Regions from separate parts of the Mycoplana ramosa genome, predicted to be linked through region 2. Evidence: predicted binding sites of a transcription regulator. Region 2 holds the regulator's gene; each other region holds the start of a gene.
What was found. Region 2 encodes LexA, which represses DNA repair genes until DNA is damaged. Its sites were predicted from a motif close to TGTTCNNNNTGTGTTCNG; they were not measured.

Region 1 (9,772 bases), on a different contig from region 2:
CCTCGACAACCTCGACACGGCCGGCAAGGCGGCCGTTTTCCGGCAGCGCCAGGCTCTTGCGGGCGTAGTCGGCCATGATCGGCGAGCGCTCGACCAACAGCACACGCGCGCCCTCGATTCGCGACGCGACGGCAAGGCCCGCCGCGCCGGCCCCGGCTCCGAGATCGGCGACGCGCATCGCCCCCTCTTCAACGACGAGCGAAGCGAGCAGCATCGCGTCCATGCCGGACCGATGTCCGCCACCCTTGGGCTGGACGATGTGAAATCGGCCGCGATGAAAGGCGTCGATGGTTCGGGTCGCGGTCGCCTCGTCCTGCGCTGTCGTCACGGCCGCAACTCCGCTGCGAGCCCGGCATCCCGCAGGATCCGCCTTGCCTCGTCCTCGCGGTCCGCAACCACCAGCAAGCGTCGCGGCAACATCCCGAGCGAGCCCTCCAGGATACTCATGCCCTGGTCCGCGACCAGACAATGGATGCCGGCATCCCGCAACAGGCTCTCGGCGAAGGAGAGCAGGACTGCATCGTTGGTGCGGATCAGTTCAATCATTCGTTTTTCCAGCTATATTTGAGCGGCCGGGACAATTCGCCTCTTGCTCAGACAGTCCCCCCTTTCTATTGTCCCGCAACGGAATTGAACAGGAGTCCAGGCATTTGGGCGTCGTGATACCGCTTGACGAGGGCAAAAACAAACTGGCGTCGGTCAAACCCCTGGTGGACCTGACGAAAGCCGACATGGAGCGGGTCAACCAACTGATCCTGTCGAAGGCCGGCTCCGACGTCCAGATGATACCGGAAGTGGCCAACCACCTGATTTCTTCGGGCGGCAAGCGCCTGCGGCCGATGCTGACGCTCGCCGCAGCGTCGTTGTTCGGCTATGAGGGCGACCATCACATCAAGCTCGCGACCAGCGTCGAGTTCATGCACACCGCAACGCTCCTGCACGACGACGTCGTCGATGAAAGCGACCTGCGCCGCGGAAAATCGACGGCCCGGATGATCTGGGGCAACCAGGCGAGCGTTCTCGTCGGCGACTTCCTGCTCGGCCAGGCCTTCAAGATGATGGTCGAGGTCGGTTCGCTGGAGGCGCTCGACGTGCTCTCCTCCGCTGCCACCGTGATCGCCGAAGGCGAAGTGATGCAGCTCTCGGTCGCCAAGAACATGGAGACGACCGAGGACGATTACCTCGAAGTGATCCGCGCCAAGACGGCGGCCCTTTTTGCCGCCGCCGCCGAAGTCGGCCCGATCGTCGCGAACACCAGCCGGGCTGAACGCAATGCGCTCAGATCCTACGGCATGAACCTCGGGCTTGCCTTCCAGCTCGTTGACGATGCGCTCGACTATGGCGGCAAGGCCGCCGATCTGGGCAAGAACGTCGGCGACGACTTTCGCGAGGGAAAGATCACGCTTCCGGTCATCCTCTCCTGGCGGCGCGGAACCGCCGAGGACCGCGCGTTCTGGCGCAAGGCGATCGAGGGCGGCGAGAGCAACGACGCGAACCTGGAGCATGCCCTCGGGCTGATCACCCGTTACGGCGGCCTGTCGGACACCATCGCGCGGGCGCAGCACTATGGCACGATCGCCCGCGATGCGCTGGCGCCGCTGCCGGCGAGCCCTTGGAAATCCGCGCTTCTCGAAGTGATCGATTTCTGCATTTCCCGCGTCGGCTGATCGCGAAGAACTGCTTCCCGTTGCGCAGGAAATTCTTGCCGCACCGCGCCAAAAAAGCCATTCTCTCAAGCCATGAGTCCAGTTGATTTGGACAGGATCGCGACGTGCCGGCGGCCGCAGCTGCCCGCACCGCAAGTGTGAAAGGCATCTGTATGCGGCATTCCCTGATCATCAGGCTTCTATCGGGCGTTGCCATCGTGGCCGGCGTTGCCTTTGCGGGCCTTCCGGCCGCCACGGCCCAGGATGCGCCTGCCGCCGCCACCGAGGAGGCCCCTTTCGATCCGCAGAGCGTCAACAGCTTCTCCGGCGCTTTCCTTGCCGCCCGCACCGCCGATGTCGACAAGGACTTCGACAATGCCATCGCGCTCTACCGGATTGCGCTGCAATACGACCCGACCAACGTCGAGGTCAAAGAGCGTCTGATGATCACGCTCTTGATGAACGGCCAGTTCGACGAGGGGGTAAAGTTAGCCGAGGCGCTAAAGGGCGATGCCGCCGTCGAGCGGATCACGACGATCGTGCGCGGCATGGACGCAATCCGCAAGCGCGAGTACCGCACGGCGGAAAAGATCCTGCGCTACAGCGGCCCGAACGATCTCGACCGCATGATGACCGGCCTGCTCGTGGCCTGGGCGAAGTTCGGCGACGGCAAGACGAAGGAGGCACTCGCCACCATCTCGGACATGAAGGGTCCGGATTGGTTCGGGATTTTCAAGAACTACCATGCGGGCGCCATCGCGGCCGCCGCGGGCGACAAGTCCACCGCACGCAAGCGGCTGAACGACGCGATCCTCGATCGGGACGGTGGCAGCGCCGCACCCGACACCTTCATGCGGGCGGTGATGACGCTGGCCCGGCTCGAGGCACGCGAGGGCAACAAGCAGAAGGCGCTCGACGCGATCTCGGTGGGCGAGAACCTGATTTCCAACTATGCGCCGCTGAAGGCCCTGCGCGAGGGGGTCGAACGGGGCGAGAAGCAGGAACAGCAGGTCCGCACGGCCGCCCAGGGCGCTTCCGCCGTGCTCTTTTCGATCGGCGGCGCGCTGAACCGCGAAGGCGCGGAGGACATCGTCTCGCTCTACCTGCAGGTTGCGCGTGCACTCGATCCCGACAGCGCCGACACGCTCGTGCTGCTTGGGGGCATTGCGGAGAACCAGAAAAAACCGGAACTGGCGATCGAGTACTATCAGCAGGTGCCGAAGGATTCGCCGATGCGCCGCATCTCCGAGCTGCAGCTCGGTCTCCAGCTCGCCGACCTGGGCAAGGTGGACGAGGCGAAAAAGCACCTGAAGGCGCTGATCGAAGCGGACCCGAAGGACATGCGCAGCTATCTCGCCTATGGCAGCGTTCTCTCCGATGCCAAGGAATACAAGGAGATGGGCGAAGTCTACGACCGCGCGGTCGGGGTGATCGGCAACGTACCCAACCGCTCGCACTGGACGATCTTCTTCCAGCGCGGCATCGCCTATGAACGCCAGAAGAAATGGGAGCTCGCCGAGCCCAACTTCCGCAAGGCGCTGGAACTGAACCCGGACCAGCCGCAGGTGCTGAACTATCTCGGCTATTCCTGGGTCGATATGAACATCAACCTGCAGGAAGGGCTGGACATGATCCGCAAGGCGGTCAGCGTCAAGCCCGACGACGGCTACATCGTCGATTCGCTCGGCTGGGCCTACTTCCGCCTCGGCCAGTTCGACGACGCGGTGGCGGAGTTGGAGCGCGCGGCCGAATTGCGCGCGGGCGACGCGACGATCAACGACCATCTCGGCGATGCCTACTGGCGTGTCGGCCGCAAGCTGGAAGCAACCTTCCAGTGGAACCGCGCCCTCGGGCTCAAACCGGAGGAAGCCGAAATCCCCAAGATCAAGGCGAAAATCGAAGCCGGGCTGCCCGAACTCACCGACCCACCGCCGGCCGCCGCCCAGGCGACCGACAGCAAGGAGCCGATCAAGACCCCCTCGCTGACGGTCACGGAAAGCGACAAGAAGTCCTGATCCGACAATGGCGCGCAACCAAGGTATGACCGGCTTCGTGCAGACGGAGCCGGCGCCCGCCAAGATCAATCTGGCGCTGCATGTCGTCGGCCAGCGACCCGATGGCTACCACCTTCTCGACATGCTGGTGACCTTCACGCGGTTCGGCGACCGCGTCGGAATCGCGCCGGCCGAAGCAGACCGCTTCACGCTCTCGGGCCGGTTTGCGCCGCAACTGCAGGACGGTCCGGCGAGCGGCAATCTCGCGCTGAAGGCGCGAGACCTGCTGCGGGTTGCGCTGCTGCGCCAGGGCACGGCCGCCCCTCCCGTTCACCTGCATCTGGAGAAGAACCTGCCCGTCGCCTCCGGCATCGGCGGCGGTTCGGCCGACGCGGCCGCCACCTTGCGCGTGCTCTTGCGGCACTGGCGCGCCGCGCTCCCGGCAGCCGAATTGGCGGACCTCGCGCTGCAACTGGGCGCCGACGTCCCGATGTGCCTGTTGGCGCGGCCGCTCGTCGCCGCCGGGATCGGCGAACGCCTCACCGTGCTCGAAGACCTGCCCTCCTTTCCGATCGTTCTCGTCAATCCCCTCGTCGGCGTTTCGACGCCGGACATCTTCCGGCGGCTTTCGACGAAGGAAAATCCGCCGCTCGCCGCATCGGCGGCCATTGGCGCGGCGGCATGGCTTTCGGCGATGCGATCGATGCGCAACGATCTCGAGGAGCCGGCGCGGGTCATCTGTCCCGTGATCGACGCGGTGCGAACGGAACTGGACCGAAGCGGGGCGCAACTGGTGCGCATGTCCGGCTCCGGCGCCACCTGCTTCGGCCTCTATGGCACCACCGAGGCGGCGCGCCGGGCGGCCCAGGCGCTGGAGACGGCGCGGCCGGACTGGTTCGTTGTTGCCACCGAAAGTTATGACGGAGGGGACCCCCATGGCGCGGCTTGACGAGACGAGACCCTTCATTGGCCTTTCGATCGCCGTCCTGACCGTATCGGACACCCGAACGCCTGCAGACGACCGCTCGGGCGACACGCTGGTCGATCGGCTGGAGAAGGCCGGGCACCGGCTCGCCGCGCGCGCGATCGTGCCGGACGACAAGGCGGCGATCCGCGCCCAGGTCGAAGACTGGACGAAGGATGCCGGCATCGACGTCGTGATCACCACCGGCGGGACCGGTTTCACCGGCCGCGATGTGACCCCGGAGGCGCTCGAACCGTTGTTCGAAAAGAAGATGGACGGGTTTTCGGAGGTGTTCCACCGCATCTCCTACGACAAGATCGGCACCTCGACCATCCAGTCCCGCGCCACCGGTGGTGTTGCCAACTCGACATTCATCTTCGTGCTGCCCGGTTCGCCCGGCGCTTGTCGCGATGCATGGGATGGCATCCTCGCCGCGCAGTTGGACTACCGGCACATGCCCTGCAACTTCGTCGAGATCATGCCGCGCCTGGACGAGCACCTGAAGCGGAAGTAGGGCCCGCCAGCCATATTCAGGGGGGCTATGCCCCTGCTTTCTGCCGCAGCGCGCGCACCGCCCAGGCGGGCACGAGTTCCGCACCCAACTGCCGTGCCGCGACGCCACTGGCAAGCTGGTCAAGCCTCATGCCCGGCCGGACCAGCGCGCGAGCCTGCCGCTTGGAAACCAGCAGCCCCTCCTCAAGCGTTGGCCGCCGCCGCAGTATCCGCTTGTGGAACGGAAGGCGATGGTTGCGCGACCCTGCAAAGCGGGCCGGCGCCTCATTCAGCGCGACATATTCCGCCACCGCATCGACCCAGCCGTTCAGCGGGCGAGCGCCCGGCTCGAGCATCAGCAGCCACTCGCCACGAGCCGATCGCACGACATCCTGGATGTCCCAATCCGTCAGGAACGCGCAGCCTGCGGCATCGGCCACCTGGGACGAGCCGTCGCAAGATCCATGGTCGAGCACGATGACATCCTTGACCAGCCCCTCCACGGCCCCGGCAACAAGGGCTGCCAGCGTCTGCGCCAGTTCGGGTTCGTTGTCTCTGCACTCGATGATAACCGTCAGCATTTTCCACCACTACCGCATTGCAACAAACAAAGCCACTGACGGCATTGGCCAATTCGGCTCAAGCGCCGGCTTCGCGGACACGCGGCGCCCCGATCGACAGGGTGCGTCGTGCAGCTGCGCTGAACTTTGTTCTTGTCTTGTTCTTCTTTCACTGTTAGGAATAAAGTCATTGGAGGGAAGCGATTCCCTCAATGGAGAACCCCGATGACCGAACTGCGAAGCCTCAGGGAGGGCGCGCTTGCGCCCGCCAATACGGTCGATATTGCCGACGCGCTGATGGCGCAGACGGGTCTGCGCATCGACGTGGACCGGCGCCGCGGGCGCGGGGCCGGCCTGAACTTTTCCGGCCGCTTCGAGCCGCAGACACGCGAGAGCGTCGATGACGGCTGGCAGTCGCTTGAGGATCTGCCGCCGTTCAAGACTGAAGTGCAGGTGGAGAAGCCGCGCAGCATCATCACCCGCAACGAGTCGCCCGACATCCCGTTCGACCGCTCCGTCAACCCCTATCGCGGCTGCGAGCACGGCTGCATCTATTGCTTTGCCCGCCCGTCCCACGCTTTCATGGGACTGTCCGCCGGGCTGGACTTCGAGTCCAGGCTGTTTGCCAAGCCCGATGCCCCGCGACTGCTGGAGCGCGAGCTTTCCAAGCCGGGCTACCGGCCTCGGGTGATCGCGATCGGCACCAATACGGATCCCTATCAGCCGATCGAAAAGGAGTGGCGGATCATGCGCCAGATCCTGGAGGTGCTGGAAGCCGCCGACCATCCGGTCTCGATTGTCACCAAGTCGGCCCTCGTCATGCGCGATATCGATATCCTGTCGCGCATGGCCGCCAAGGGGCTTGCCTGGGTGGGCCTGTCTGTGACGACGCTCGACCGCAAGCTGGCGCGCACGATGGAGCCGCGCGCGGCAACGCCGGCGCGGCGGCTCGAGGCGATGCGTGCCTTGTCGGAGGCTGGCGTTCCGGTCAGCGTCATGGCGGCGCCGCTCATCCCCGGCCTGAACGACCACGAACTGGAGCGCATCCTTGATTCCGGCAAGGCCGCCGGCGCCCAGGAAGCAAGCTATGTGCTTCTGCGCCTGCCGCTGGAAGTCAGCCCCTTGTTCCGCGACTGGCTGCTGCGGGAGTATCCCGACCGCTACCGGCACGTGATGTCGCTCGTACGCTCGATGCGCGGCGGCAAGGACTATGACGCCGAGTTCGGCAAACGGATGAAGGGCGCCGGCCCCTATGCCTGGCAGATCGCCCGGCGGTTCGAGCTGGCGACGAAGCGGCTCAAGCTGAACCGGATCCGGCGCAGTCTCGCAACCGACCTGTTCGTTCCGCCCTCGGGCAGTGGCGTTCAGCTCTCGCTGCTCTGAAGTCCGTGTCCCGCCGTTGAAGATCCGGCCGGGGGGAAAAGGCTTGCGAACACGAATGGCCGCGGCGTGACCGGCCGGCCAGACGAGATCGACATTGCACCGTCCCCAGCAATGTCGGGCTTCCCTCGGTGCCGCCTCGCCGAGGGACTTGCAGGGAATCGGTTGGTCGTGCGAGGGTCGCCGCATGCCACGCCGCGCGACCACCGATTCCCCCCTCCTCTTCGACCTTCCCGAAGGCCCGGATTTCCTGATGGAACTGGCCGCCCGCAAGGCCGGCCAATGGCCCGTGGCCGGCGCAGATGAGGCCGGTCGCGGACCGCTTGCCGGCCCGGTGGTGGCCGCTGCCGTCATTCTCGATCCGGAGAGAATTCCGGACGGGCTTCATGATTCCAAGCAACTGACTGCGGCCAAGCGCGAGGCGCTGTTTGCCGCCATCATGGCCACGGCGATGGTCACGGTCGCCTCCAGCAGCGCCCGCCGCATCGATCGGACGGATATTCGAAAGGCCAGTCTCGACGCTATGCGGCGCGCCGTGAACGCCCTTCCCGTCCGGCCAGGCCTGGTGCTCACCGATGGTCTCGACGTGCCGCCAGGGCTTGGTTGCGACGGTCGCGCGGTCGTCAAGGGCGATGCGCGCGTGCTTTCAATCGCCGCCGCCTCGATCGTGGCCAAGGTGATCAGGGACCGGATGATGGCCCGTGCGGAGACCACCTATCCCGCCTATGGCTTCTCGGCTCATGCCGGCTATGCGACCGAACGCCACCGCGATGCAATCGGCCAATTCGGACCCTGTGTACTGCACCGTATGAGTTTCCGGCCGTTCCGCTCGGACGCGCCCGACTGAGCAATAGACCCACCAAAAAAGAAAGCGCCCGTCCAGGCAGATTCCTGTGTCGCGACGCGGGGACCGATTTCGCCACGGCTGCCCACGCCAAGGGCAGGGCCCTTTACCTGGCCCGACCCGAAGGTACAACACTCGCAGGGTGCCGGCAGCACGTCTCGCGAAAGCGGGGGCGGTTTTCTCGACAGAGCGATGCGGGAGCGCAAGGACCGAAAGCCGACCAAGTGACCCCGGAAAATCGCAACGCAGCGGACGGTAGTGCATCGATGCGCCCATGAAAAAAGGCCGGATCGCTCCGGCCTCTTGATCTCTAGGCTGTGCGCCGGAACATCAGTTCAGGCGGGTCTTCACTTCCGCGACGGCCTTGTCGAACAGCGACATGCTGGTGGCTGCATCGGCCTTGTTCGCAAGCACGTTCTCGGCGGCGCTGATGGCGAGGTCGACGGCGGCCGAACGAACGGCGTTGATCGCATCGACCTCGGCCTGCTTGATCTTCTGCTCCGACAGCGCGGTGCGACGGGCGACATACTCTTCCGTCTTTTCCTTGGCTTCGGCTGTCAGTGCCTCGGCCTCGCGCTGGGCGGTCGCCACGATGGCGGCGGCCTCGGCCTCGGCTTCCTTGCGCTTGCGCTGGTATTCTGCCAGCAGGCTCTGGGCCTCTTCGCGCAGGCGCTTGGCCTCCATCAGTTCGTTGGAGATCTTCTCGGCCCGCTGGTCGAGGGCCTTGCCCATCGTGCCGGGCACCTTCAGGTAGACGATCAGCGCCAGGAAGAGGACGAGACCGACGAAGGCGTAGAAAGTTGCGTCAAATGCCATGGTCGCTTCCTTACTTCGCTGCCGCCGACTTCACCGCGGCCGCAATCTCGGCCTTGGTGGTCTTTCCGCCAATGAGCTGTTCGACGACAGCCGCGGCAGTCTCTTCGGCGATCGCGCCGACGTCGGCGAGTGCCTTTTCCTTGATCCCGGCAATGCGGGTCTCGGCAGCGGCGATCTTGCCGTTCAGGCTTTCTTCGATCTTCAGGCGCTCGGCGTCGGCCTTGGCCTTGGCGGCGTCACGTGCCTCCGACGCAATGGCGTGGCCCTTGGTGCGGGCGTCAGCCAGTTCCTTCTCATAGGTCGAAATTGCGTTGTCCGCCTCGGTCTTCAGGCGCGCAGCCTCGTCCAGATCCTGGGCGATACGGTCGTGACGCGTCTCCAGGATGGAGCCGACGCGCGGCACGATGATCTTGGACATGATCAGGTAGAAAATGCCGAAGGTGATCGCCAGCCACAGGAGTTGGGAGGGAAAGGTGGATGCGTCGAAAGGCGGAAAGACACCGCTTCCGGGCGCTTCGCCGTGGGCGACACCCGTCTCGGTGTGCAGTTCGCCGGTGGGGGCGGCAGCGCCTTGGGCATCGGTCGCCGGAGCAGCCTGATGCGCATCGCCCGCCGGGGCAGCGTCGTGCGTTTCCGTCGTGGTCTCGGCCTGAGCGATCGTGAATGGGATGGACTCGGCCTTGGCCGCGGTCGCAGACATGCTCACCTCCAGGTGCACTCAAACAGTAAGCGGATCACGGCCGCAGCGGGCCGTGATCCGGTCTTCCAGCCGTTATCAGACGGCGAAGAGCAGCAGCAGGGCGATGAGCAGCGAGAAGATGCCCAGAGCTTCCGTAACGGCGAAGCCGAATACGAGGCGGCCGAACTGGCCGTCAGCAGCAGACGGGTTGCGCAGTGCGCCGGACAGGTAGCTGCCGAAGATGTTGCCGAGGCCGAGGGCCGTGCCGGCCATGCCAAAGCATGCGAGACCTGCGCCGATGAACTTTGCTGCTTCCGCTTCCATGATGAACTCCTTCGAATGGGTTGTTGCGGCTTGGACTGGTGCGGAACGCACCAACGACTTTCTCCTTAGTGGC
Region 2 (9,772 bases):
ATCTCCTCCATCTCCTTCGGAGAGGGGCCGATATGGCGACGGTTGGCGAAGTCGTAGGGCTGGTAATCGGTGAAGGTAAAATCCTTGGGCAGGTTCATCAGCCGACGAGCTCCTTGTAGGCCGCCTCGTCAAGCAGATCATCGGCGTCGGCCTTGTTGGCGAGCTTCATCTTGAAGAACCAGCCGGCGCCCTGCGGGTCGCTGTTGACGAGGGACGGGTCGTCGACGATCGCCTGGTTGGTCTCCAGGCATTCACCATCAAGCGGGGCGTAGACATCGGATGCGGCCTTCACGGATTCGACTGTCGCCGCGTCGCCGCCCTTGGAGAAGGACGTTCCGACGGCCGGCAGCTCGACGAACACGAGGTCGCCGAGCTGTTCGGCCGCATGAGTGGTGATACCGACGGTGGCGACGTCGCCGTCGATCTTCAGCCACTCGTGTTCTGCGGTAAATTTCAGCATGGGTGGGCCTTTCTGATCAGCGTTTGAAGGTGTTGGAGACAAAGGGTAGGGCGCTCACGGAGACTGGCAGGAACTTGCCGCGCACTTCTGCAAACAGATCCGTGCCGGGTGCTGCGAGCGCGGTCGCGACGTATCCCATGGCGACGGGGTTCTGCACCGTCGGGCCGAACCCGCCGGAGGTGACGTGGCCGACCTCGGTTTTGCCATCGGCATCGGCGTAGAGCCTTGCCGGCGGACGAACGGGTGCCTTGCCGTCGATCTTGAGGCCGACGCGGCGCCGCGCGGTGGTCTTTTCCAGCTGATCGAGGATGACATCGGCACCCGGGAACCCGCCGGCACGGTCGCCGCCGCGGCGGCGCACCTTCTGGATCGCCCATCCAAGCCCCGCTTCAGCCGGTGTCGTGGTGGTGTCGATATCGTTGCCGTAGAGACAGAGGCCAGCCTCGAGGCGCAGCGAGTCACGAGCGCCGAGGCCGATCGGCTGGACGTCCGGGTGATCAAGCAGCCGGCGGCAGACCGTTTCCGCCTGCGCGGCCGGGATGGAAATCTCGAAGCCGTCCTCACCCGTATAGCCGGCGCGGGAGACGATGCATTCGGCGTCGTGAAGATCGCAACTGCGCACGTCCATGAATCGCATGTCGGCAATGTCGGCCCAGAATTCGGCGAGCACCGTTTCGGCACGCGGCCCCTGCAGGGCGATCAGGGCCCGGTCCGTCAGCATGGTGACGTCGCAAGTATCGCCCAGATGCTTTTGCAGATGCGCGAAATCGGCGTCCTTGCAGGCGGCGTTGACGACAAGGAACAGATGATCACCGCGATTGGTGATCATCAGATCGTCGAGGATGCCGCCGGCGTCGTTGGTGAAAAGCGCATAGCGCTGGCGGCCCTCGGCAATGCCGAGCACATCGACCGGCACGAGCGCCTCCAGCGCGCGGGCCGCGTCGGCATTGTCGCCGGAGCGGGCGCGAATGACGATCTGTCCCATATGCGAGACGTCGAACAGGCCTGCGGCAGTGCGCGTATGAAGGTGTTCCTTCATGACGCCTGCGGGAAACTGCACCGGCATCTCATAGCCCGCATATGGCACCATGCGGGCACCGAGCGAGACATTGAGATCGTACAACGGGGTTTTCTTCAGCTCAGACGTACCGTCCAAAAGGCGCCCTCCAGTCTGTTGGCGTGCGCTTGCACGCCGGCTCATCCTACGGCGCCTGCGCGCCGCTCTTCAGAGCCCCCTCTGTCCCTTCGCCTGAGATTGTTATCCCTTCGGCGGGCGTGTGAACGCCTCTCTCCAGAGTCCTGTCGGCACCTTGCTGGTCCTTTTGCCTGAGAGTTTCCGGGGCGGTTGCTCCTTCGGCACCGGCCATACCCGTTTGGGTGGCCGGTTTCTCCCAGCGAGGTCATGCCACATAAGAGCGTCGGCGCAATTTTGGCAAGAGCGTTGCGTCGCCGCGGAGCAAATATTTGTCGTCCTCGCTCGCGTGGCGGAAACTGGCCCCGAAAAGGGAGCCGCGCTACGTGATGGTTCTCAAATCGCGGACGGCGCGTGGTGCAGGCGGATGGGTCCTGGCAAAAATGTCTGGGCGAAGGGGGGCGGCCCGGGTGTTGCCGCCAAAACAAAACCCGCCGAAAGACATCGGCGGGTTTGTAATGGAGCAAGTCCGGTCTTGGGACCGGTCTGCATCAGTCGCTCGATCAGCGCTTTGAAACGGGTACATAGTCCCGCTTGGGGGCCCCGATATAGAGCTGGCGCGGACGGCCGATGCGCTGTTCCGGATCCTCGATCATCTCGTTCCACTGGGCGATCCAGCCGACGGTGCGGGCCAGTGCGAACAGCACGGTGAACATCGTGGTGGGGAAGCCGAGTGCCTTGAGCGTGATGCCGGAATAGAAATCGATATTCGGGTAGAGCTTCTTTTCGATGAAGTATTCATCGGTGAGCGCGATACGCTCGAGCTCCATCGCGACTTCGAGCATCGGATCGTCCTTGATGCCGAGTTCGCCGAGAACCTCGTGCGTCGTCTTCTGCATGATGCGGGCGCGCGGGTCGTAGTTCTTGTAGACGCGATGGCCGAAGCCCATCAGACGGAACGGATCGTTCTTGTCCTTGGCACGCGCGACGAACTCCGGAATGCGATCGGCCGTGCCGATCTCCGCGAGCATGTTCAGCGCTGCCTCGTTCGCGCCGCCGTGTGCCGGGCCCCAGAGGCAGGCGATGCCGGCTGCGATGCAGGCAAACGGATTGGCGCCCGACGAGCCGGCGAGGCGTACGGTCGAGGTCGACGCGTTCTGCTCGTGGTCGGCGTGCAGGATGAAGATGCGATCCATCGCCCGCGACAGGACCGGATTGACGGTATACTCTTCGCAGGGCACGGCAAAGCACATGCGCAGGAAGTTCGACGCATAGTCGAGGTCGTTCTTCGGGTAAACGAACGGCTGGCCGATGTGATACTTGTAGGCCATCGCCGCGATCGTCGGCATCTTGGCGATCATGCGCAGCGATGCAACCATGCGCTGGTGCGGATCGGTGATGTCGGTGGAGTCGTGGTAGAAGGCCGACAGCGCACCGACACAACCACACATCACCGCCATCGGATGGGCGTCGCGGCGGAAGCCGGTGAAGAAGCGCGACATCTGCTCATGCACCATCGTGTGGTGGGTGACGCGATAGTCGAAGTCGTCCTTCTGCGCCTTGGTCGGCAGTTCGCCGTAGAGAAGCAGGTAGCACACTTCCAGAAAATCGCCGTGCTCCGCCAGTTGCTCGATCGGGTAGCCGCGATGCAGGAGAACGCCCTCATCACCGTCGATGTAGGTGATCTTGGACTCGCACGAGGCCGTCGAGGTGAAGCCCGGGTCATAGGTGAAAGTGCCGGTCTGCTTGTAGAGCGTGCCGATGTCGATCACCGACGGACCGATCGATCCGGATCGCAATGGCAACTCCACTTTCTTGTCACTGACAGTGACTTCCGCGCTCTTTCCCGTCATGAGGATCTCCATCTGCTGGTGTGGCACAGGCAGTGCCTGTCGTGGCCGTGCCGCTTTGCTAGCCCAAAATCGCATCGTCGTGCCCGGCAAGACGAAGGCCGCATTTGTGCAATGCAAAAACAAACATTCCGGCATCGCAATATCTACTCTTCCTCGCCAGTTGCAAGCAACTTATGGGCGAGATTCGAGAATTATGGAGGGTGCATCCTTTCTCGGAAAGCGAGTGCATTGGTGCGGAATTTGCGATTGCAAAACAAAATCTGAAGTTGCATGATGCCGCTGGATATGGCTGGGGCAGGCGCCATGGGGGAGGGAAACGCTACCAAAGTCGCAATCCCGGCCGCCCACGCGGCCCGGAGCCTGCAGAGCCTGCAGACGGCAAGCCAGCCAACCGCAATCACGGGCGGTCGAACGGTCGTTTTCGCGGCGCGTCCGGGCGGTTTAAGGCGCTGGTTCGGCGCCCCCCTGGCGTCGGGATGGGCGGCAGCGTGGCAGTGCGAGCGAGACCACGGCAGCGTCTTCCTGTTCGTTCCCGTCTTTATCGGCGCAGGGGCATGGTGCTGGTACGCGCTCGCCCGTGATCCGCCGCTGGCGCCGCTGCTGATCGGTCTGATCGGCTGCGGGTTCACCGCGGTGGCCCTGCGCTATCGCCAACCCTTGCTGTCCGTTGTCGCGCACGCCGCATTCCTGCTGCTTCTCGGCATGACGCTGTCTGCGTTTGAGAGTTGGCGGGTTTCGACCGTCATGCTCGACCAACCGGTGACGACGACGATCAAGGGACAGGTGCTGTCGAGCGAGGCCGACGATCGCGGTCGCATGCGCTACCGGGTGGCGCTGCTGTCGACCGACGGCCCGACCCTGCGGCGGCCACCTGGCCATATCAGTCTGCTGGCGCGCAGCCCCCACGTGCCGGTGCCGATCGGCAGCGGGATCGTCGGACGTGCGCGGCTGAACCCACCGTCCGGACCGGCGCTGCCGGGTCTCAACGACTTTGCATTCGACGCCTATTTCGCCGGGACAGGCGCCATCGGCTACTTTTACGGCAAACCGACGGCGACGGAGCTGAACCCGTCGGCGCGAGGCGAGACCGTATCCGCGGCAGCAATCCGAATGGTAGCCGAATGGAGGAGTGCCGTCACGCAACACATCCGCGGCCGCATCGGCGGCGATGCCGGCGCCATTTCCGCCGCCCTGATCACGGCAGAACAGCGCGGCATCAGCCCGGAAACGGTGGAGGCTTTGCGGCAATCGGGCCTCGCTCACGTTCTGGCGATTTCAGGGCTCAACATGGCCCTTGCGGCGGGCACCTTTCTGGTCGGCGCCCGTCTGCTGCTGGCACTGGTCCCGGGGGCAGCCGAGCAGTTCCCGGTGAAGAAGATCGCAGCCGTCGGCGGATTGATCACGGTCACGCTCTACATCATGATTTCCGGCGGCGCGGTTTCGGCAATCCGCTCGTGGCTCATGATCGTCGTCATGCTGTTCGCTGTCTTATTCGACCGCACCGCCATCAGCCTGCGCAACGTTGCGCTCTCGGCCTTGATCATTCTGGCAGTGACCCCGTCGGCGGTCACCGGTCCCGGCTTCCAGATGTCCTACGCGGCAACCCTGGGCCTCGTCGCGGGCTATGGTGCCTGGCGCGACTGGTCCGCGCGACGCCCGCGGTGGATCGGTGACCGGTCACGGGTCCTGTCGGTTGCATCCGCGCTTGTCGGTGGAATTCTGCTGTCGTCTCTGATCGGCGGGGTCGCGACGCTCGTCTATTCCATCGGGCACTTCCATCGAATCCCGGCCTATGGCCTCGCCGGAAACCTTCTTGCGATGCCGATCATATCGTTCCTCGTCATGCCGATGGCCGTCATCGCCATGCTGCTCATGCCGTTCGGACTGGACGGCATCCCGCTCGCGATCATGGGACGGGGCGTCGACTGGATCATCGCGATGGCCAATTGGGTTGCCGGCTGGGGCGGAGAGGTGGTCACCGGCCGATTGCCGCCGCTGGCTTTCACGCTTGTCGCGGCTGGAGGCGGGCTGGTCTGCCTGTTTCGCACCCGTTTCGCAACCATCGGTCTCTTACCACTCGTCTTCGGCGTGGCTGTCGTCGCCGTCCGCCCCTCGGATGTGCCGCCCGAGGTTCTCGTGTCGAAGGACGGCCGGCTCGTGGCGCTCGTCATGCCCGGAGAAGCCGCCACGAACCGGTCGCGGCCGCCCGATTTCATCTACGATCAATGGCGTCGTGCCCTTCGCCTTGGTACCCATCGATCGCCAATGTTCCTCACCGATGGCGATGCCGCGCAATGGCGGACGGCGACTGGAAGTGGCGCGGGCACCCATCGCTCGGAGGGCCTGGTTGGCCTGGCAGTGCCGAAAGTCCGTCCGCAAGGACGGCAGCGCCGAGGCATGGATAGGGAGGTGGCGCCTGATCCTGTTGCGATCGCGCGGGCACGGGACGACATGGATTCTGCGTTCGCCGTAGCCGCCAACGACAAGCGGTTCGTTTGCCGCCGCAAGGAGTGGTGTGCCGGCACCGCGCCGTCCGGTTGGCGTGTCCTCGTGCTCGAGGATCCGGCCCTTCTCGGGGCCGCCTGCGACCGTGCCGATCTCGTGGTCATATCACGCTACATTCGGATGGAAACCTGCCGTTCCGGCGCGAAACTCGTTTCGGCACGCAGCCTGCGTCGCACCGGGGCCCTCGAGATAACACCGCGGCCTGCCGATCGGCCTGCCGATTGGACCGGCCGATTACGCTACAGCGTTCGCAACGCCGTCACGACGCATCACCGCCCCTGGAGCCGACACCGCCTGTACGACTGGCGGACGAACACCTTCTTCGATTCAGAAAATGCAGTCAGTGATAACGGCGAATGAGGCCGACGAGCTTGCCCTGAATTTTCACTCGGTCGGGGCCGAAGATGCGGGTCTCGTAGGCGGGATTGGCGGCTTCCAAAGCAATGGAGGCGCCCTTGCGGCGGAAGCGCTTCAGTGTCGCCTCCTCGTCGTCGACGAGGGCCACGACGATCTCTCCCGGGTTGGCGGAGTTCGTGTTGCGGATGATGACGGTATCTCCATCCAGGATCCCGGCCTCGATCATCGAGTCGCCCTTGACTTCCAGCGCATAGTGCTCACCAGCACCGAGCATCTCCATTGGAACGGAGATGTCATGGGTGTTGTTCTGGATTGCCGAGATCGGCACGCCGGCGGCGATGCGCCCCATGACCGGAACCGAAACCGACCCATCCGCCACGGCGGCGGCCGGCCTGGCCGGGGAGGGCGCTGGCATTGGCTTGCCAAGGCTTCCTTCGATCACCGATGGCGAAAAACCGCGCCGCGCCTTCAGGCTGGGCGAATAGGCTTCGGGCAGCTTGATCACCTCGAGTGCGCGTGCCCGATTGGGCAACCGACGGATGAAGCCGCGCTCCTCGAGCGCGGTAATCAGCCGGTGAATGCCCGATTTCGAGGCGAGGTCGAGGGCATCCTTCATCTCATCGAATGACGGCGGAATGCCGGTCTCCTTCATCCGCTCGTGGATGAACAGCAGCAGTTCCTGTTGTTTGCGGGTCAGCATGGCTCGTCACCCAGAATCGTGAAACAAATCCAGAACGGACACTATCTGTTCCACATGTGTTCCGCAAGGGGCAAATTTCAATCAAAGGTACAGCGGCTCGTGTGAGACTGTCGGCCGCGAGGCCGGCGGCAGCTTCCATGGTCGGGAAAAAGGCCCTATCGGGGACGAGGGGCCTTCTTCCCGGTTCAACTGCGACACGGTTTGCGCGCCGATTAGGGGCAGGCGGCGATGTAGCGACGCCCGTAGCGATCGCGGTAGTAACACCGACCGGGCTGTCCGGCCACGTTGCCGATGACGGCGCCGGAAACGCCGCCGATCGCGGCCCCGACGGCTGCGCCCCGAACGTCATTGGTGATGGCGCCGCCGATCACTGCACCGGTGGCTGCGCCGATGCCGGCCCCCCTCTCGGTTGGCGTGCAGCCGACCGCTGCGAGCCCGGCCAGAACGAGTATTAGGGAAATCTTGGTCATCTCCATTCCTTCCTGTCTCGTTGATTTTCTTGCCTGTCGATATCTTGTCCACCCCAACCAGCCGTCAAGTGTAATCCGGTTTTTCGTCCAGGTACAACCGGTCGTGGCGCATGCGCGTTCGGGCGAATGTTGCGATCGGACAGATACGATCATGCCGGTAGCGCCTTCAAGGCGGTCGGGGATCGGTCAGATCGGGTGACACGCTAGTGCGCGCTATAGGCACCATCCACGAGATGGTAGCTGCCCGTGATGAAGCTCGCCTCGTCCGAGAGCAGGAAACAGACGAGTGCTGCGACTTCTTCCGGTCGTCCCCGTCGCCCCATCGGCTGCAGCGACTCCATCCGACGGCTGCTCGCCAGTTGCGGATGCTCCGCCAGGAGCGGGGTATCGATCCAGCCGGGACCGACGGCGTTGATGCGGATCCCGAACTTGGCATATTCGATCGCCGCGACCTTGGTCAGTCCCGTGACACCGTGCTTTGCCGCCGTATAGGCCACAGTAAAGGGCAGACCGACGCAACCGAGCACGGAGGAAACGTTGACGATCGCGCCACCGCCCGACGCCATCATGGCGGAAATCTGATGCTTCATGCCGTAGAAGACCCCGTTCAGATTGACGTCCATCACCTTCTGCCAATCGTCGATGGGATAATCCCCACTGGGAAGCCGCGGTCCGTGAATACCGGCATTGTTCACCGCCAGATGCAAGCCGCCGCATCTTTCCACCGTGGTTTCGACCAGCATCCCGACCGCTTCGGCGTCGGTGACGTCCACCGCGACCGCATGGGCCTTGTCTCCATGCGCCCGACGGATCTCGGCGGCAACGCCCTGCGCGGCGTCATGGTCGACGTCGGCGAGGACAACCTCGGCGCCGCCGGCGGCCAGGCGCCGCGATATGGCGGCACCGATTCCCGAGCCAGCACCCGTCACGATCGCGACTTTTCCATCTAAGGCAAACGCCATCGCGTCCCATCCCTGTTTGACTGCCATGGCCAGTCGAGCAGAGGCCGCCCTTCGACGCAAGGGGATTCATCGGAAGCAGAACCGGCATGGTTGGCCGGCACTCTTTTTCTCCCTGGCTTCAATCAAAGGGAGAGACTTGGCCGAAGCGCGCCGCAATGGTATCCATAAAAAAGCAGGGGTTCGTCTGATCGCTAGCAGGTGCAAATGGACAGGAACTTCATGACGCGTCGGGGATTGGTGTTCCTGGGGCTGGGCCTGCTGGCCTCTGGATGCAGTTCGACCTTCGGATCGACGGGATACCCCTCCATGTCGACCTATCGCGTTGCCTCCCAATACCGCCGTCGTCAGGTCGCGTATGAGGGCAACGAGCCGCCCGGAACGATCGTCGTCAACACCTCGGAACGTTATCTCTACCTCGTCGAGGGCGGTGGGCAGGCGATACGTTATGGGGTCGCCGTGGGCGAGGAGGGGCTGACATTCAGGGGAGAGGCGACCGTCGGCCGCAAGGCGGAATGGCCCTCGTGGAGGCCGACGGACGACATGATTCGGCGTAAACCGCGGCTGGCGCAGTATGCGGGCGGCGTGGAGGGCGGTCCGCATAACCCGCTTGGGGCGGCCGCGCTCTATCTCTACCAGGGCAATCAGGACACCATGTACCGGCTGCATGGGACGAATGAACCGTGGTCGATCGGGCATGCGGTCTCAAATGGATGCGTGCGCTTGACGAACGAGGACATCATCGATCTCTACAGCCGCGCACCCGTGGGAACGCGCGTGAAGGTCATTTGACAATACATCCGGGAGGATTTGGCCAAAGGTCCATGTGTTTCCTGCCTTTGCGGCTATAAAAATCAAACCTTCCGCCAGTTTTGCGCGGCGGTTATTTCGAATGGCCGCCGTCAAGCATGCACATACGAGGCCCTTGTTCATTGAGGACACGGTCTACTGAACAACCGGAAGCGACGGTCCTTTCGCCAAGAGCCGTCGCTGGAAGCGGCATCGTACCCTGCAAGCGCGCGCAGGATAATCGACGATCACGGCTTGAAACAATTCGTTGATAAATCTGATCTTGCCAGCTCTTTGCAGTGATTAACTTTGTGTCGCTTCCGCACTATGCCTTTGTTGCTTTTGCGGTTATTAGTAGTAGCGTTGCCTTCGAAAACCTATTCCGTTCCAAGGAAAGGACATGTTGATGAGCAGACTTCTGATCGTGACAGTAGCAGTACTTTCCGTAGTCAGTCTGAGTGCCTGCGGCACAGTCGGCAAAGGCAAGGGCAAAGCCCCGCCACCAGTCGAGCAGCCGGCACCCGTATATAAGTGACAACCAGCTTAA
Region 3 (9,772 bases), on a different contig from region 2:
GAAAACGACTCCGTGATCCTTACCGATGACGATGTTGAAAACGTCGCTCTCGACACCGTCACGACAATCAACTGATTAATGGGTTACGCCAGAAGAGCCGCAAGAGTGGCTCGATCCCGCCACCCACGCCTCAATAAACACAATCCACGAATTCAGACCGACGCCGGCGAACGTATACTGTGTGTAGTCATGTTCGTTTATCCGGTAGTGTCTCGGGCAGTGGAGTCATTCAATCAAGGGAAGTCCGTGCCAAATTTCTGTAGTTTTATGATTTTTGAATCTTCCCAGACAGAGCTGGTCGGTCGCATGTGCAAGGAAGCAGAATGGGACGTCCGTTTCATTCCGGACCCGTCCACGCGCTTTCAGTTTTATCCTGAAGGTGGGGTTTGCGAATTGTCGAACACCAACTTTGTAGCCAAATACGGAGGACTTCGGGATGGTGCTGCCTACGGACAGCTATTGGTAATACAAGCTGGTGAAGCGGACGCGACCAACATCGTGAATCTGATCCAAGCCTCGAGCGACGTCCAAGAGGGGTTTCCGGACGCTACCGTACACTCTTCGGTCCTTGAGATTCCAGATGACCCCTCGGAACAGGTATCCCTTTTCGAGAACGTCTTCAAAAAACCTGGTTTCTTTGAACGATTTTCATTCAAAGCAGAGCGACCTATTGCCGTCGCAATGGCAACTAGAGCGTGGGCCGATAGACGGACATCGTACGCAATCCATAAGCTTTCGCGAAGCTACCAGACCGAGGCGGTAACACCGTGGTCACTGCACCCTCGACGTGGTCAGATTTTCGATAAGCACTCAAATCTGCTGAGTGACCACGTCACTTCATCAATAGCTATTAACCTCGCATATTCGGCAATCGAAGAACTCGATCTCGGCATCAAATCGAGCGTTAAAAAGCCTCGTTGGATCGACAATGCCTCGCACACTTGGAACCCTGACGTTCTGCAAGATATCGAAAGCCGCTTGGAGCAGGTGGGAATAACGCCGGACAGAGGGCTTGAATGGATAATCCGCGGCGAGCCTACTGAGGTTGTGATGGAACCAGTTCGACCGCAGTTAAGATGCCAGACGGCCGACGAAATCGTCAGAGACGTTAGATATACTTTCCCTGACGCGATTCACGCATGCAGCTTTCTCCGCAATTTCAAGACGGCTCACGCCTTCTCGCGAGATACTCCTCGCATCGGCCCATATGAAGTCTACAACGTCCAGCAGGTAGCACGATCCTTGATTCTGTCGAAATGCGGTCTGTGGGGTGTCAGCGCCGCCAACCTTAGAGAGCAATTGAACCGCATAATCATGGGCGTTGGCGAGAATCCATAAGCGCGGGAGTTGTATCCCTTCTCTGCCATCTGTCGCTCAGTGCAAGGCACAGGTGACCGCGCTAAACAATCGCGCACCATCGTTAGGCGACATGAGGAACTCAGTGAAAATTCCGCGATTTAATTTTCAGCGTATCGATGTGCAAATCGGGAACGTATATGTCCCTGGCCTGCACCGCAGGTTTCGGATTGTCCCGCGGGTCGGGCCCGCCACCATGCTTGACCTGGTCACCCCGGCCATGGGGGAGCGGGAAATCCCCGCCGCGGTCCCCAAGGCTGGATAGGTCGGCCGAAAAATCGAACAGGCGCTGCGCCACCAAATGCACGACCTCGCCTTCCCGCTGTATCTTGCCATGGATGCCCATCATCGAGGCCGTCATCAGAATCCTCCGCTGGCGCTCGAATAGGCTCGGCCAGACGACGGCGTTCACGATCCCGGTCTCGTCTTCCAACGTGAGGAACATCACGCCCTTGGCCGAACCCGGGCGCTGCCTGACGAGGACAAGACCTGCTGTCCAGAGCCACCGACCGTCACGCTCGCCCATCGCCTCTGCGCACGTGATAATCCGCTTGGCTGCCAGGTCCGAACGTAGGAACGACATCGGATGCGCCCTTAGGGTCAGCCCAGTGTGGGAATAGTCCTCGACAACTTCCCTGCCCTCCGTCATCGATTTCAGGATGACCTCGGGTTCCTGCGTTTCCGAGATAGTACGGGCCTCGCGCTCGGCGGCGGCTGCCCACAGTTCCAGTGGCTCATCGCGCAGCGCTTTGATGTCCCATAGCGCCTGACGGCGTTCCAGTTTCAGGGACGGCAGGAATGCGTCCGCTTCCGCAAGCTTCACCAGGCTTGCCGTCGGCACGCCAGAACGCCTCCACAAGTCGTCTGCGCTCTCGAAGGGTTGATCCGCGCGGGCAAGGACGATCCGCGCGGCGTCGTTCTGCGACAGCCCCTTAACGACGCGCATCCCGAGACGGACAGCAAAACGGTCCGTGTCACCGATCCGCTCCATCGTACAGTCCCATCGCGAGGCATTCACGCAAACGGGACGCACCTCCACGCCGTGCTGTCTGGCATCGGTGACGATCTGGGCCACCGAATAGAATCCCATCGGCTGGCTGTTGACGAGAGCGGCGCAAAAGACATCCGGATGCCAGCACTTCACCCAGGATGACGCATAGGCGATCAGGGCAAAGGAGGCCGCGTGACTTTCGGGAAAGCCGTAGCTCCCGAAGCCTTCGAGCTGCGTGAAGGTCCGCTCGGCGAATTCGGCCGTGTAGCCGTTCTTCACCATGCCGCTCACGAGCTTGTCCTTGAACTTCGAGACCCCGCCCGTGAACTTAAACGTGGCCATGGCACGCCTGAGCTGGTCCGCCTCGCCCGCAGAGAACCCGGCGCAGACCATGGCCACCTTCATCGCCGACTCTTGAAAAAGCGGGACCCCGAGGGTTTTACCGAGAACGGCTTCGAGTTCCGGCGTCGGATATTCGACTTTCTCCTTCCCTTCTCTCCGCCTGAGATATGGATGGACCATGTCGCCCTGGATTGGACCGGGCCTCACGATCGCCACCTGCACCACTAAATCGTAATATGTCCTCGGTTTCAGCCGCGGTAGCATCGCCATCTGCGCTCTCGACTCGATCTGGAACGTGCCAAGCGTGTCGGCACGCCGGATCATCGCATAGGTCTTCTGGTCCTCCTGCGGAATGTCGGCCAGCCCCATTGGTGACGCCTTGTACTCGGCCAGCAATTCGAACGATCTCGCCATGCACGACAGCATGCCCAACGCCAGGACATCGACTTTCATAAATTTCAAGGCCTCGATGTCGTCCTTGTCCCACTCGACGACCTGGCGGTCATCCATGGCGGCCGGCTCTATCGGCACCAGGTCGTCGAGGCGATCCTGCGTGAGTACGAAACCGCCGGGATGCTGGCCGAGATGGCGTGGCGCGCCCATGAGCTGGCCTGCAAGATCGAGGGCGAGCTGGAGGCGATAGTCCGACGCGTTCATGTTGTTTTCGCGGAGCTGCTTCTCACCCACGCCGTCTTTGGACCAGCCCCAGATGCCCGAGGACAATTGGCCGATGAGGTCTTCGGGAAGGCCGAGGGCTTTACCGACGTCCCGCAGCGCGCCCTTGGCACGGTAGCGCGTGACGGTCGAGCATAGGGCGGACCTCGAGCGGCCGTAGGTCTCGTAAATCCACTGGATGACCTCCTCGCGGCGTGAGTGCTCGAAGTCCACGTCGATGTCCGGTGGCTCGTCCCGCTCCATGCTGACGAAGCGCTCGAACAGGAGGTCGGAGGTTTCCGGGTTGATCGACGTGATGCCCAGGCAATAGCACACCGCGGAGTTGGCAGCCGACCCCCGCCCCTGGCACAGGATATTCTTCGACCTTGCGAACCTGACGATGCTGTAGACGGTCAGGAAATACGGGGCGTACTTCATGACGCGGATCAATTCGAGTTCGTGCAGGATGGCCTTGCGTACCTTGTCCGGGATTCCCTCCGGATATCGGTCGGCCGCCCCTTCCCAGGCGAACTTCGTGAGCGACTGCTGGGCATCTAACCCCGGCACGATGGCTTCGTCGGGATACTGATACTGGAGTTCGGACATGTCGAACTTACAGCGATTGACGATCTCGCGTGTCCGCGCCAGCGCCTCGGGATACTCGGCGAACAGGCGGTGCATTTCCTCGGGTGGCTTGAGAAACCGGTCGGCGTGACGCTCGCGGTCATAGCCGACATCGTCGATCGTCGTGCGGTTTCGAATACAGGTCACGATGTCCTGGAGTTGCCGACGACCGGGGTCGTGGAACAGGACGTCATTGGTAACGACCGTCTTGACCCTGTGCCGGATGGCCATGTTCGAGAGGTTGTGCAGACGCAGTCGGTCGTTCGGTCGGCGGCGAAGACAGAGGCTCACGTACGCCCGATCACCGAATACGGCGGCGATCTTGCGTAACTGTCCCGCGCAGATATCGTCGGCTTCGTCTGGAACAAGGACAGCAATCAGGCCCTCGCTGTATGCTTCAACGTCTGCGAGATCGAGGATGCACTTGCCCTTGCCTCCTCGAGATTTCCCAAGCGACAGCAGGCGGGTCAGTCGCGAGTATGCAGGGCGATCCGTTGGGTAGACGAGGATCGACATGCCATCAGCGAGATCAAGACGGCAGCCGACGACAATGCGGACCTTCGTCGTCTTGGCGGCTTCCCATGCTCGGACGATCCCCGCAAGGCTGTTGCGGTCCACGACCCCGAGTGCATCGATGCCGAGTTCGACCGCTCGCGCGAACAGTTCCTCGGCACTCGACGCGCCGCGCAGGAACGAGAAGTGCGTGGTGACCTGGAGCTCGGCGTACCTCATCCGAAGACCCCATGGATATACCAGAGGTGTGATCCGGTCTCCAGATCGACACCGTCGCCCGCGCGATACACCCAATACCGCTCGCCCTGTTCGTCTTCGACGACGAAGTAATCGCGGACGGCCTGCATCTCCTTGGGCCGACGCCACCATTCTCCGAATATCCGTTCCGGCCCATCCGCCCGCTTCACGCGCCGCCGCTTGCCGCGCCAGGTGAAGACCGCAGGCGGCTGGTCAGGTAGGAGCGCGGTGACATCGATGCGTTCGGGATGGGCGAAGAGGCGCGAGGGCCTCGGCCATTTCACGGCCCAATCGGCCCCGGTCTCCGGCGCGGTGGGCGCGATCCGCATGACGGAACGCTCGGGCACGTCGGACGCGACAGGCGACAGGCGATACAGGCGCTGCCCGCGGTTTGCGAGGACATCGATGACGGGCGTGATGTCGACAACGTCCTCCTCGATCAACGAAGACGCGACCTGCCTTTCTTCAAGGGGTTCGGTCATGACGGCGACGAGGTCCAGACGCTCGATGCCGAAGCCCGGGTCGATCTTTTCGATGCGGTCACAGAGCAGCTTCGACAGGCGAGTGGGATCGCGCACGGGCTTGGCAAGGCCAGCCCGCAGGCACTGGCGGGTGTTGTCGACGCGATGGATCACGAGATCGGATCGGCGCACACCCAGGCCGCGCTGCTCGAGTTCGGCGGTCAGTTGTCCAACGAGGCGGCGGACATACTTCTCGATCGTCTCCGCCGCCCCGATGGGCTCCTGAAAATTTTTCGAGACCACGACGAGGTCGGGTGTTCGCAGCGGCTCGATCGGTTCCGCCACTCGCCCGAACAACTGGTCCAACCGCCTCCCCGGCTCGGGGCCGAACCGAAGGGTCAGCGGTGCGCGCGGCATCGCGGACAGTTCACCGACCGTTTCCACGCCAAGGACACGTAGCCCCTGAATCGTATCCGGCGGCAACCGAAGGCAATGGATTGGCAGGCCGACAACGGCTTTCGCCACCCCGCCCGAAGGAATGACGGTGGTCTCGGCGGTCGACAGTCGCGCGATCGCATGTGCCGCGCCCCAGGTGTCGGCCACCGCTGCCCTCGCCGTCAGGCCACGCCCGCGAAGCATGTTCACAAGCCCTGTGATCATCATCTCCTCGCCGCCACGCAGGTGGTCTGCGCCCTCGGTATCCATAACGATGCCATCCGTGCCATCGACAGCGACGACCGGGCTGTATTGTCGGAGAGCCCAGAGAGCCAGGCGCTCGAGAGCGGCGGCATCCGCGACGGGGTCGGCATCCATCATCGTCAGGCCAGCGATGACGGCTTGGGCCTTGCTCGCCGACATACCGATACGCAGGCCGACTTTCCGCGCCGCCGTGTCGGCGGCGGAAACCCATCGCTTCGATCCCGACCGCGATATGACGACGAGAGGCTGATCAGCTGGCACGGCTCCCTCTCCATGACGACGTATCCGGTCGGTCGGCAGAAACGGGAAGTAGACAGATACGACCCTGGACATCGGGGGCTCCTATTTCGAACTCGGCACACTCACCCGCCTTCACGCGCATCAGTTCCGCAAGCCACCTCGCCCTGCCTACGCCCGCGACTGGCAGCGGCTCCGACGGCAGAACGCTGACGCGCCACCTTGTCGTCGAGGCCGTTGGATTTCCGTAATCGGAAGCCTCGGTTTGTCGCCGCCAACGCCTGACGACGAGCCCCATGGTCCCGGTCTTCTCGGCTGCAAGATGAAGGCGTCGGGACGCTGTCATCGGTAACCGCACCAGTTCCCCGACAACGGCCGCGAAGCCGCCGAACGACAGACCTTCTTCCATGGAAGCCAGGACATCTTCGTCCTTGTCGCCTTCGCAATAAACAACGCGGTCAGGGTGCAGTCCCGCTTGCGAGACGGATGGGGCGAAGAGATCAGGACGAGTCAGGCACCAAAGGACCTTCCCCTTGGCCCGCGCGGCTATTCCCGCGGCGAACAGGGCGGCGGCTGCGCCATCGACAGTACCGGAACCGCCGCCTGCTATCTCGTGAAGCGCTCCGCAAACAAGGCCTCCACCAGGAAGGCGGTCGTCGATATCCGGAACGCCGAAGGGCAGGACCACGGCCTTGCGCGCCGAGCCGCCCTCAAGGTGGGCGATGCGTTCGCGTAAATCATCGATAAGCCGGGAAGTCCGGGCGTGCGACATCGATCACGGACCTCCTCGGTTCGCGTTGAAAGCGGGCCTCATGCCCAAGAATGTTGATGTTCTCTATCTGTTCCTATAGAGAGACCGAGTCAAGCCGGCTCGAAACGCCCTTTTTGGGGCTGGGGATTATCCAGCAGGCCGAAATGGTAGATGAATCAGGACTCTAATCATTTCGCGTAAGTGACCGGCGCAATTGAATATTTTTTTCGCCAACGATGGGAAAGCCTGCGAGTGAATAGCACCTTGGCCAACATGCGCTCCCATATCGCGGAGAAGCACCCCACCATCGGCGCGCTCCACGGCGGAAACGTGGAGGCTTCGACCTACGTCCACAATTGGCTGAACGTCGATGCCTGACACTCCAACGTTGCGCACGCTCAAGGGCGAATTCATCGCCGTCGAATGCAAATCCTGCTGCCTGTACGGGAGGATGGAACGGAAAGCGCTCGTCGCGAAGTTCAAGGCGAGCGTTACGCTTTCACGGCTGAGACGATCGGTGGTCGGTCGATGCGAGAAGATGTGTGAGGGCGGAGTAGACCGATGCGATGCCCGGCTGAGCGTCTGCGCACCCGAGGATCAAACTCAGAAGCCTGGCAGACGGTTGCGTTGAAGTCGAAACGGGCTCAGTTTGCGATCTGCATAACGGGAGAACCCAGTGAAACGGAAACCAGCAAGATCGCAATCCGCCGACAAGGCCAGGCCTTCGCTGGGATCGGCGCTGGACGAGGTCGGGTTGAAGGTCCGCCCGCGCAGGATCGTCAATGCTGGCGACCGCCATCCGCCTCTTCGTCACGGCCCGCTCCTCAGCAGGGACGGAAAGTCCGGATGACGTTTTGCCGTCAGTACACTTCACCAAGGCTACGCCGATGACCGTCTGGAAAGGCGTTGATGTCTTTTTCGCGCGAGGAGCGACAGTTGATCTCGCCTGCGGTTCCATTTTCGCCGTCACGGGAATACCACGCGGGAATTTCTGGGACGGGGAAACGGACGACATCGGCGACCTGCTCTCGACATCGACCGGGGAAGGCTGGTGCGTGTATTGGCCAACCGAGTTCCCGGAGTTCCCGACCAAGCTCGACGTGAACCTTCCGCGAATGGATGATCTTGTCCCGATGTTGACGAAAATCCGTGAATTGGCGGGCCACGACTTGGCCGTTCCCGACGATGGCAGTCCGAACCCGTTCCAGTACATCCTGTTTTCCGGAGACGGGACGACAAGGACCGTTTTCCTGCCAGCCGGGTCGCATGGTGCCGACGACCAGATTGATCCGCCCGCATCCAGAGGCAGTGATCGCTGATGACGGAGATATCGCCGCTCTTCCAGAACGCGCTTCAGGCCTTCGGGGAACCCAGGGACGGGAAGAAGCCTCAGGCGGAATTCATCGCGTCGGCTAGGGGTCGTATTCCGGACAGCCTTGTGGACTTCTGGGTGGCGTACGGCTGGGGTATCTGGCTGGACGGTTACTTCCAGCTCTGTGATCCTGCTCGATACCGACCGATCCTCGAGACGATCCTCGAAGGCGATCCGGACTTCAACGCGTCTCGAAGCCATGTCATCGGGTTTTCAGCGTTCGGGAGCTTGCTCGTTTGGAACGAGGACCACAGGGTCATGGACATCGACATGCTCTATCGAAGGATAACCTGCCGCGCCTTTTTCAAGGGCGCGGCCACCAAGGCCGATACCGCGGTCGCCATTGCGATCGGCAATGTGAACGACGCCGCATACGATCCGCCCGACAAGGTGGGCAAGCCTGTATTCAAGCGCGTGAGATCGATATGCGGCCAACTCGACTTCGGGGAGATATACCGTCCGAAACTCGAACCGGCGTTGGGCGGAGTGATCGAGGCAGAGAGCTTCCAGCGAGTAAGCGCATTGGAAGCCATGGCGATTGCGGCGCAGCTCGAGCCATTCACCCTGTTCGACAGCACCAAGCCCACCGTGCCGGCAGTCCGAAGGATTGGCCGGGGAAACGGTGGCTCAGCGTGAGGCGCTCGAGAGCCTGAATCGCGGCGGAACCAGCGCGCTAAAGGCCGCTCCTACATCGACATCCACAACAGCAACGGCTTATCCTCCGCATGCGCCTGGACAGCGAGCTTTTGAAGCTGTGCCAATAGGCGTTCCGCGACATCAGACGTCAGCCCTCGGTTCTCGGCTTCTTCGCCCTTGGCCCACGCGTCCGCGACGGCCGGGATGTCGGAAGACCCGATAGAGGCTATGCTGTCCCGAAGGCCGACAGGCAAAACGTAGAGCCAAGGCCCCTCCGTTTCATCGGCCGAAGCCGCAGGCGTTTGTTCATCGATTGCGGTAGCTTCGATCGGTCTCTTCAGTGCCAATGCCAGATCGGCAAGGACCAGCAAATCCAGTCCAGTGGTCTCGAACACTGGCCATCTCTTTGCCCCCGGCCTTTCGGCGATTATCGCGGGCACCTCGGTGGTTGGCGCGACGATGATGTCTGTGAGCACAGCCATTTATTCGCCCCCATTACTGGACGATCGAGGCCAGATTGTCAGATGGATCACATCCGGGTCTGTCGGCCCGCTGATATCCCGAACGCCTTGGTCCTCCATCCAGTCGATCCGCAACCTGCAGTCCGTACTGTCGACAAGAAAAATGGGACCGTTGGGCAACGGGTCAGGTGCGGAGGGACTCGATAACCCGAAGCTTTTCGACGGGAAGCGGACATCGGTGGTCTGGGTCCTCGTCCATGGCTTCCCGCTCATCGGTTCCGTAGGCGAATGCTCCGGCTCGGTGTCGTATATGGCGATATGGATATGCTGGTTCAGGCTGTCCTGTGTGTAGATGACGACGCCTGCGGACACGGTGGCATAACTCTGTTTCTCGATCTCGGCCGTGATCTCGACGGGAGCCTCGAACGCCTCGTCGCC

Region 1: a site for LexA is predicted at 5,805-5,822, ahead of JNC62_RS01060 (PA0069 family radical SAM protein). Genes of this name have one in related genera too.
Region 3: a site for LexA is predicted at 6,944-6,961, ahead of JNC62_RS20245 (ImuA family protein). Genes of this name have one in related genera too.

The regions. Positions count from the first base shown of each region.
Region 1 covers NZ_JBHEEW010000001.1:235,608-245,379, reverse strand. The annotation lists gene JNC62_RS01095 (tRNA1(Val) (adenine(37)-N6)-methyltransferase) at 1-328, opposite strand, end outside; gene JNC62_RS01090 (putative signal transducing protein) at 325-546, opposite strand; gene JNC62_RS01085 (polyprenyl synthetase family protein) at 651-1,667, shown strand; gene JNC62_RS01080 (tetratricopeptide repeat protein) at 1,820-3,661, shown strand; gene JNC62_RS01075 (4-(cytidine 5'-diphospho)-2-C-methyl-D-erythritol kinase) at 3,669-4,589, shown strand; gene moaB (molybdenum cofactor biosynthesis protein B) at 4,576-5,118, shown strand; gene JNC62_RS01065 (glycosyltransferase family protein) at 5,144-5,677, opposite strand; gene JNC62_RS01060 (PA0069 family radical SAM protein) at 5,882-7,039, shown strand; gene rnhB (ribonuclease HII) at 7,224-7,883, shown strand; gene JNC62_RS01050 (F0F1 ATP synthase subunit B) at 8,211-8,696, opposite strand; gene JNC62_RS01045 (F0F1 ATP synthase subunit B) at 8,707-9,396, opposite strand; gene JNC62_RS01040 (F0F1 ATP synthase subunit C) at 9,472-9,699, opposite strand; gene JNC62_RS01035 (F0F1 ATP synthase subunit A) at 9,765-9,772, opposite strand, start outside.
Region 2 covers NZ_JBHEEW010000006.1:118,222-127,993, forward strand. The annotation lists gene gcvP (aminomethyl-transferring glycine dehydrogenase) at 1-98, opposite strand, end outside; gene gcvH (glycine cleavage system protein GcvH) at 98-460, opposite strand; gene gcvT (glycine cleavage system aminomethyltransferase GcvT) at 477-1,616, opposite strand; glycine riboswitch at 1,765-1,864, opposite strand; gene gltA (citrate synthase) at 2,156-3,445, opposite strand; gene JNC62_RS09450 (ComEC/Rec2 family competence protein) at 3,716-6,310, shown strand; gene lexA (transcriptional repressor LexA) at 6,291-7,007, opposite strand; gene JNC62_RS09460 (YMGG-like glycine zipper-containing protein) at 7,220-7,477, opposite strand; gene JNC62_RS09465 (SDR family NAD(P)-dependent oxidoreductase) at 7,681-8,439, opposite strand; gene JNC62_RS09470 (L,D-transpeptidase) at 8,644-9,228, shown strand; gene JNC62_RS09475 (ABC transporter) at 9,632-9,760, shown strand.
Region 3 covers NZ_JBHEEW010000020.1:13,686-23,457, reverse strand. The annotation lists partial or broken gene JNC62_RS20265 (non-homologous end joining protein Ku) at 1-72, shown strand, start outside; gene JNC62_RS20260 (hypothetical protein) at 190-1,338, shown strand; gene JNC62_RS20255 (error-prone DNA polymerase) at 1,439-4,699, opposite strand; gene JNC62_RS20250 (DUF6504 family protein) at 4,696-6,210, opposite strand; gene JNC62_RS20245 (ImuA family protein) at 6,128-6,886, opposite strand; gene JNC62_RS20240 (hypothetical protein) at 7,118-7,243, shown strand; gene JNC62_RS20235 (hypothetical protein) at 7,648-8,184, shown strand; gene JNC62_RS20230 (GAD-like domain-containing protein) at 8,184-8,873, shown strand; gene JNC62_RS20225 (hypothetical protein) at 8,924-9,355, opposite strand; gene JNC62_RS20220 (hypothetical protein) at 9,356-9,772, opposite strand, start outside.